Linked DNA regions of Rhodoligotrophos appendicifer. The protein of the gene in region 1 interacts with the protein of each later gene in a pairwise test. Links are inferred from orthologs where the notes say so. Each region holds a gene or a part of one and is shown on either strand. Other genes may lie near its edges.

The links.
Region 2: the proteins of FKM97_RS16435 (region 1) and nuoG interact in binary tests that used the Escherichia coli proteins (3 or more experiments, as listed by UniProt). The link is inferred for Rhodoligotrophos appendicifer from one-to-one orthologs.

What each region holds. Positions count from the first base shown.
Region 1 is NZ_VHKL01000007.1:148,340-151,628, reverse strand. The notes cover bases 191-3,159. They hold FKM97_RS16435 (formate dehydrogenase subunit gamma), read left to right. Parts: upstream 191-1,422; coding sequence 1,423-1,896; downstream 1,897-3,159. Other genes in these bases: FKM97_RS16430 (formate dehydrogenase beta subunit), read left to right, coding at 1,893-3,159; FKM97_RS16440 (LysR family transcriptional regulator), read left to right, coding at 431-1,321. Also shown: more of FKM97_RS16430, read left to right, coding at 3,160-3,289. UniProt on the Escherichia coli protein: NDH-1 shuttles electrons from NADH, via FMN and iron-sulfur (Fe-S) centers, to quinones in the respiratory chain. The immediate electron acceptor for the enzyme in this species is believed to be ubiquinone.
Region 2 is NZ_VHKL01000003.1:161,976-165,238, reverse strand. The notes cover bases 117-3,059. They hold nuoG (NADH-quinone oxidoreductase subunit NuoG), read left to right. Parts: upstream 117-512; coding sequence 513-2,606; downstream 2,607-3,059. Other genes in these bases: nuoH (NADH-quinone oxidoreductase subunit NuoH), read left to right, coding at 2,610-3,059; nuoF (NADH-quinone oxidoreductase subunit NuoF), read left to right, coding at 117-503. Outside these bases: more of nuoF, read left to right, coding at 1-116; more of nuoH, read left to right, coding at 3,060-3,263. UniProt on the Escherichia coli protein: NDH-1 shuttles electrons from NADH, via FMN and iron-sulfur (Fe-S) centers, to quinones in the respiratory chain. The immediate electron acceptor for the enzyme in this species is believed to be ubiquinone.

The DNA.
Region 1 (3,289 bases):
GTAGCTGTGCCTACAGCCTCAGCATTGATCTACATCAACATAGAAATACTTGAGACGTGATTCTGGCATCGGAAACGCCCACGACAATTTCTGCGAAGTCCGCCCGAGTGAATGCGCTGCTTCATGGATGACTTCAGGGCCGTTCTGTAGGGGGGAGCAGAGGATCGCGAAACCGAAGAGCGGGGACGCCTCTGAACGGGTGATCCTGTTGCAAGCTTCGGGTGCTGGCGCTAGCCAAGCTGACTGAGACGGTTGAACGGATTGACCCGGCAGCCTTAAATGTCGCGTTGAGCTTGCTCGAAGCTCAACAGGACTCAGCGGATATCTGGCCAATCGGCTGGCAATCCGATGTGACTATGCTGATACAATAGCTCCGTGCGGCCAGATATCAGCTGGGAAGATTTGGTTGCCGTCATAATGAGGCCGTTCTCTGATCGACAAGCTCGAATTCTTCATTGCACTCGCAAAAGAGCGGCATTTTGGGCGCGCCGCCATCATTTGCGGCGTTACGCAGCCTACCCTTTCCGCCGCGATCAAGCAGCTGGAAGACACTCTCGGAGTCATGCTGGTGCAACGAGGCTCCCGCTTCCAAGGCCTGACAGCCGAGGGACAGCGTGTCCTTGAATGGGCGCGGCGCATCGTCGATGACAGCCGTACGATGCGGGAGGAAATGCGCGCCACCCGTCACGGCTTGGCAGGGCATGTGCGTATCGCGGCCATCCCAACGGCTCTTGCCATGACCCCACGCTTGACGACACCTTTCAGGGAGAAACACCCAAATGTTACGTTTTCAATCCTATCGCGAACCTCGATCGAAGTGCTGACGCTGCTTGAGAATTTTGAAATCGATGTCGGCATCAGCTATCTCGACAACGAACCTCTCGGCCGGGTGGAAACTGTGCCGCTCTACTCCGAGCGCTATCAGTTGATCACGGCTGCCGGGACGCCCTTCTCCGAACATTCGAGCGTGAGTTGGGCCGAGGTGAGCCTACTACCGCTCTGTTTGCTGACGCCCGACATGCAGAACCGGCGTATCATCAATCATCATCTCAACGAGGCAGGTGCCGAAGCCAAACCTACGCTCGAGTCCAACTCAATGATCGTGCTGTTCTCTCATATCCGGACTGGAAAATGGTCATCGATCATGCCGCTCAATCTGGCCGAGACCTTTGGCTTTTCTGAGCCCATCCGTGCCATTCCCATTGTCGAGCCGGATGCGAGCCATTTGGTGGGCATAGTGGCCGCTCATCGGGAGCCGCATCCACCTTTGGTATCGGCGCTGCTCTACGAAGCACGACTCCTCGCCAAAACTTTCGCATGATCGATAGGAATTTTCTATCGACTGACGAGACGGCAGTATTGATGGGGCCCTCTCCTTTCGACTAGTTCTAAATAGGACTTATGAGAAGGAGGTGCCGCGTTATGCGGCCTGGAAATTCGCCTCTGATCGAACGTGTCATGGCAGTGGTCGAGAGACACAAGCCGTTGGAAGGTCCTCTTCTGCCGATCCTGCATGGTCTGCAGGATGAATTCGGCTATGTGCCTGTCGAAGCTCTTCCTCTGATTGCAGAGGCACTCAACATTTCCCGCGCCGAGGTCCATGGGGTCTTCACGTTCTATCATGACTTCCGACATCAACCTGCAGGGCGTCACATCCTGAAACTTTGTCAGGCGGAAGCCTGCCAGGCGATGGGAAGCGATCACATTCGGTACCAACTGGAAAGTGAGCTCGGTATCGGCTTGAAACAGACTGCACGGGACAATTCCGTCACATTCGAGCCGGTCTATTGCTTGGGGCTCTGCGCCTGTGCACCAGCGGCTATGCTGGACGGTGAAATGATCGGCCGCATCGATGCCAAGAGGGTAGCGGAGATCATTCAGGCGGTTCGGTCATGACGGTCAAGATCTATGTTCCTCAGGATTCGGGAGCTCTGGCTCTGGGGGCCGAGCAGGTTGCCGGCGCCATTAAGCAGGAGCTCGCTGCAAGAGGTGTCGATGCTATTCTGGTCCGCAATGGTTCGCGCGGCCTTTATTGGCTCGAGCCGATGCTCGAAGTGGAGACGCCGACGGGCCGGGTTGCCTATGGACCCGTCACTGCAAAGGATGTTCCATCGCTCTTTCAGGCGGGGCTGTTGAATGGTGGCCCCCATCCACTTTCCCTTGGCGATCCTCAGGAGATTCCGTTCCTTGCCAAGCAGACCCGCCTGACCTTCGCCCGTTGCGGTGTCATCGATCCTCTCAGCATCGAGGCATACGAAGCACACGGCGGCTGGCGCGGCCTCAAGGCCGCAATTGGCATGGTGCCTGAGGCCATCGTGGCACAGGTGACTGACTCCGGTCTGCGCGGGCGAGGCGGAGCGGGGTTCCCTACCGGCATAAAATGGAAGACGGTTCTGGAGACCGCCGCGGATCGAAAGTATATCGTCTGCAATGCGGATGAAGGCGACAGCGGCACATTTGCAGATCGCATGATCATGGAGGGCGATCCGTTCGTCCTGATCGAGGGCATGGCCATTGCCGGGCTTGCCGCTGGCGCTACAAAGGGCTTTGTCTATATCCGTTCCGAATATCCTCATGCCATCAAAGTTATGAGCCAAGCCGTCCAGCTCGCACAGCGCGCCGGATTTCTTGGCGGCAACATGCTCGATAGTTACCGCACCTTCGATATTGAGATCCGCTCCGGTGCCGGCGCCTATGTCTGCGGTGAGGAAACATCCCTCCTGGAAAGCCTTGAGGGCCGTCGCGGCACGGTGCGAGCCAAACCGCCGCTCCCGGCGCATAAGGGTCTCTTCGGCAAGCCCACAGTCATCAACAATGTGATTTCGCTCGCCTCCGTGCCCATCATCATGGACAAGGGCTCTGCCTTCTACAAAGATTTCGGCATGGGCCGATCGCGCGGCACCATTCCCATCCAGATCGCCGGCAATGTACGTCATGGCGGCTTGTTTGAGGCGGCCTTCGGCCTGACCTTGGGCGAGATCGTCGACGACATTGGCGGCGGGACAGCAACGGGAAGGCCGGTCAAGGCCGTACAAGTCGGTGGTCCCTTGGGTGCCTATTTCCCCCGCAGCCTGTTTGATACACCCTTCGACTATGAGGCGTTCGCCGCCAAAGACGGTCTTATCGGACATGCGGGTATTGTCGTCTTCGACGACACGGCCGACATGTTAAAGCAGGCTAGGTTTGCGATGGAATTCTGCGCCATCGAAAGCTGCGGCAAGTGTACTCCCTGCCGCATCGGCTCTGTCCGCGGCGTCGAAACTTTGGACAGGCTGGCCCAGAACATCGA
Region 2 (3,263 bases), on another replicon or contig:
ACAAGCATGCCGGCGGCGTGCGCGGTGGCTGGGACAATCTGCTGGCGGTGATCCCGGGCGGGTCGTCGGTGCCCTGCATCCCGGCAGAACAATGCCGCGACCTGCCGATGGATTTCGACAGCCTCCGCAACCTCAAATCCGGATTGGGCACGGCGGCGGTGATCGTGATGGACAAGTCCACCGACATCGTGCGGGCAATCGCGCGGATTTCGTATTTCTACAAGCATGAGTCTTGCGGCCAGTGCACACCCTGCCGCGAGGGCACAGGCTGGATGTGGCGGGTGCTGGAGCGCATGGCCCGCGGTCAGGCTCAGAAACGCGAGATCGATCAGTTGCTGGACGTCAGCTTCCAAATCGAGGGGCACACAATCTGCGCTCTCGGCGACGCAGCCGCCTGGCCGGTGCAAGGATTGATCCGGCATTTCCGGCCGGAAATCGAGCGCCGGATCGATGAATACAGCGCAAACCCGAGCCATGAGCCGGCTCTGGTCGCGGCGGAGTAGGGCGGGCAGATGCCGAAACTTATCGTCGATGCAAAAGAGATCGAAGTCGAAAACGGCCTCACGGTACTGCAGGCCTGCGAAATCGCGGGCGCCGAGATTCCGCGCTTCTGCTATCATGACCGGCTGACAATTGCCGGGAACTGCCGCATGTGCCTGGTCGAGGTCAAGGGCATGCCGAAGCCGCAGGCCTCCTGCGCGCTATCGGTAAACGACCTGCGGCCGGGGCCCAATGGCGAGCCACCGGAGGTGTTCACCAAGTCCAAGACGGTGAAAAAGGCGCGCGAAGGGGTGATGGAGTTCCTGCTCATCAACCATCCGCTGGACTGTCCGATCTGCGATCAGGGCGGTGAGTGCGACCTGCAGGACCAGGCCATGGGTTATGGCGTGGATTCGAGCCGCTATCACGAGAACAAGCGCGCGGTCGAGGACAAGTATATCGGCCCCTTGGTCAAGACGATCATGAACCGGTGCATCCATTGCACGCGCTGCGTCCGTTTCGTATCGGAGGTCGCCGGCGTCGAAGATCTCGGCGCCATCGGCCGTGGTGAGGACATGGAGATCACCACCTATCTCGAACATGCCATGCGCTCCGAACTGCAGGGGAATGTGATCGATCTTTGCCCGGTGGGCGCCCTGACCTCCAGACCCTATGCCTTCAAGGCCAGGCCGTGGGAGCTGCGCAAGATCGAGTCCATCGACGTCATGGATGCGCTGGGCACGAATATCCGCGTCGACTGCCGCGGACGCGAAGTGATGCGAATCATGCCGCGGCTGAACGAAGACATCAACGAAGAGTGGATGTCTGATAAGAGCCGTTTTATCTGGGACGGGCTCCGAACGCAAAGGCTCGACCAGCCCTATCTGCGTGAGAATGGCAAGCTGAGGCCGGCAACCTGGCCAGAGGCCTTCGCGCGGATTGCCGAGAAGGTCGCGGCGGCGAGCCCCGACAGGATCGGCGCCATTGCCGGTGACCTCGCATCCGTCGAAGAGCTTTACGCATTGAAGGACCTGATGACGCAGCTCAACGTGGCCAGCGTCGATTGCCGACAGGACGGGTCTCGGCTGGGGGAGACGGGCGGCCGGGCGAGCTATCTGTTCAATGCGACCGTCGCCGGCATAGGCAAGGCGGATGCAATCCTGATCATCGGCAGCAATCCGCGCATCGAGGCGCCGGTGCTCAATGCCAGGCTGCGCAAGGCATGGCAGAACAAGGCCAAGATCGCCGTCATCGGAGAGCGGGCCGATCTCACCTATGACTATGACTATTTGGGCGCGGCTCCCGAAAGTCTGACGGCGCTGAGCAGTGGGGAGCATTCCTTCCTGGAGACGCTGAAGGCCGCCAAGGCGCCGCTGATCATTGTCGGGGCCTCAGCGCTGACGCGACGCGACGGAATGGCGATCCTGGCCAAGGCTGCGGGTCTGGCCAAAGACGTCGGCGCCGTCGGCGAAGGCTGGAACGGCTTCTGCGTCTTGCAGGATGCGGCCTCAAGGGTGGGCGGTCTCGATGTGGGGTGCCTGCCGGGCGAGGGCGGCTTACCGACCCAAGGCATTCTGGAGGCTGCGAACACAGGCGCGCTGGACGTGCTGTTCCTGCTGGGGGCGGACGAGATCGATACCGACAAACTCGGTCAGGCCTTCGTTGTCTATATCGGCACCCATGGAGATAATGGCGCGCACCGGGCGGATGTCATCCTGCCGGGAGCAGCCTATACAGAGAAATCGGGCACTTACGTCAATCTCGAGGGACGGCCGCAAAGAGCGGAACGTGCAGCTTTCCCGCCCGGCGACGCGCGCGAGGATTGGTCCATTCTACGCGCGCTTTCGGCGGTGCTGGGGCAGACGCTCGCCTATGACAATCTCAACCAGCTGCGCGCCCGACTGTTCGAAATCGCGCCCTATCTGGCCGAAGACGGTCGGGTCACAGCCGCCGATCCTGCGGGATTGGACGATGTGATCGCCGCCGGGGGAGCGTTGGACAAGGCTCCCCTCGTCAATCGGATCAAGGACTTCTATTTGACGAACCCGATTGCGAGGGCCTCGAAGGTCATGGCGGAATGCAGCGCCCTCAGGGTTGGTGCTGTCAAGCTCGACGCGGCGGAATAGACGATGAGCGATTTCCTCTACACCTATGGGCTCCCGGTCGGGATCATCGTGATCCAGAGCCTGGCCTTGCTGATCTGCCTGCTCGTCTTCATCGCCTATCTGCTCTATGCCGACCGCAAGATCTGGGCAGCCGTGCAACTGCGCAAAGGACCCAACGTCGTGGGTCCCTGGGGATTGCTGCAGTCCTTTGCCGACCTCCTTAAATTCGTGTTCAAGGAGGTGGTGATCCCAGCCGGGGCGAATAAGGGCGTGTTCTTACTCGCGCCTCTCGTGACCTGCGTGCTGGCCCTGTCGGCCTGGGCGGTGGTGCCCCTGGCCGATGGCTGGGCGATCGCCGACATCAATGTGGGTGTGCTGTTCATCTTCGCCATCTCCTCGCTGGGGGTCTATGGCGTGATCATGGGCGGCTGGTCGTCCAACTCGAAATATCCGTTTCTCGGGGCCTTGCGCTCGGCGGCGCAGATGGTCTCCTATGAAGTGTCGATCGGCTTTGTCATCGTCACCGTGCTGCTCTGCGCCGGCTCCCTGAACCTGACAGAGATCGTGCGCTCGCAGCAGGTCGGCATCGCGACCGCCCTGGGGGTCCCCTGGCTCAGCATCCTGAACTGGTATTGGATTCCGCTGTTCCCGATGTTCGTGGTGTTCTTCATCTCGGCA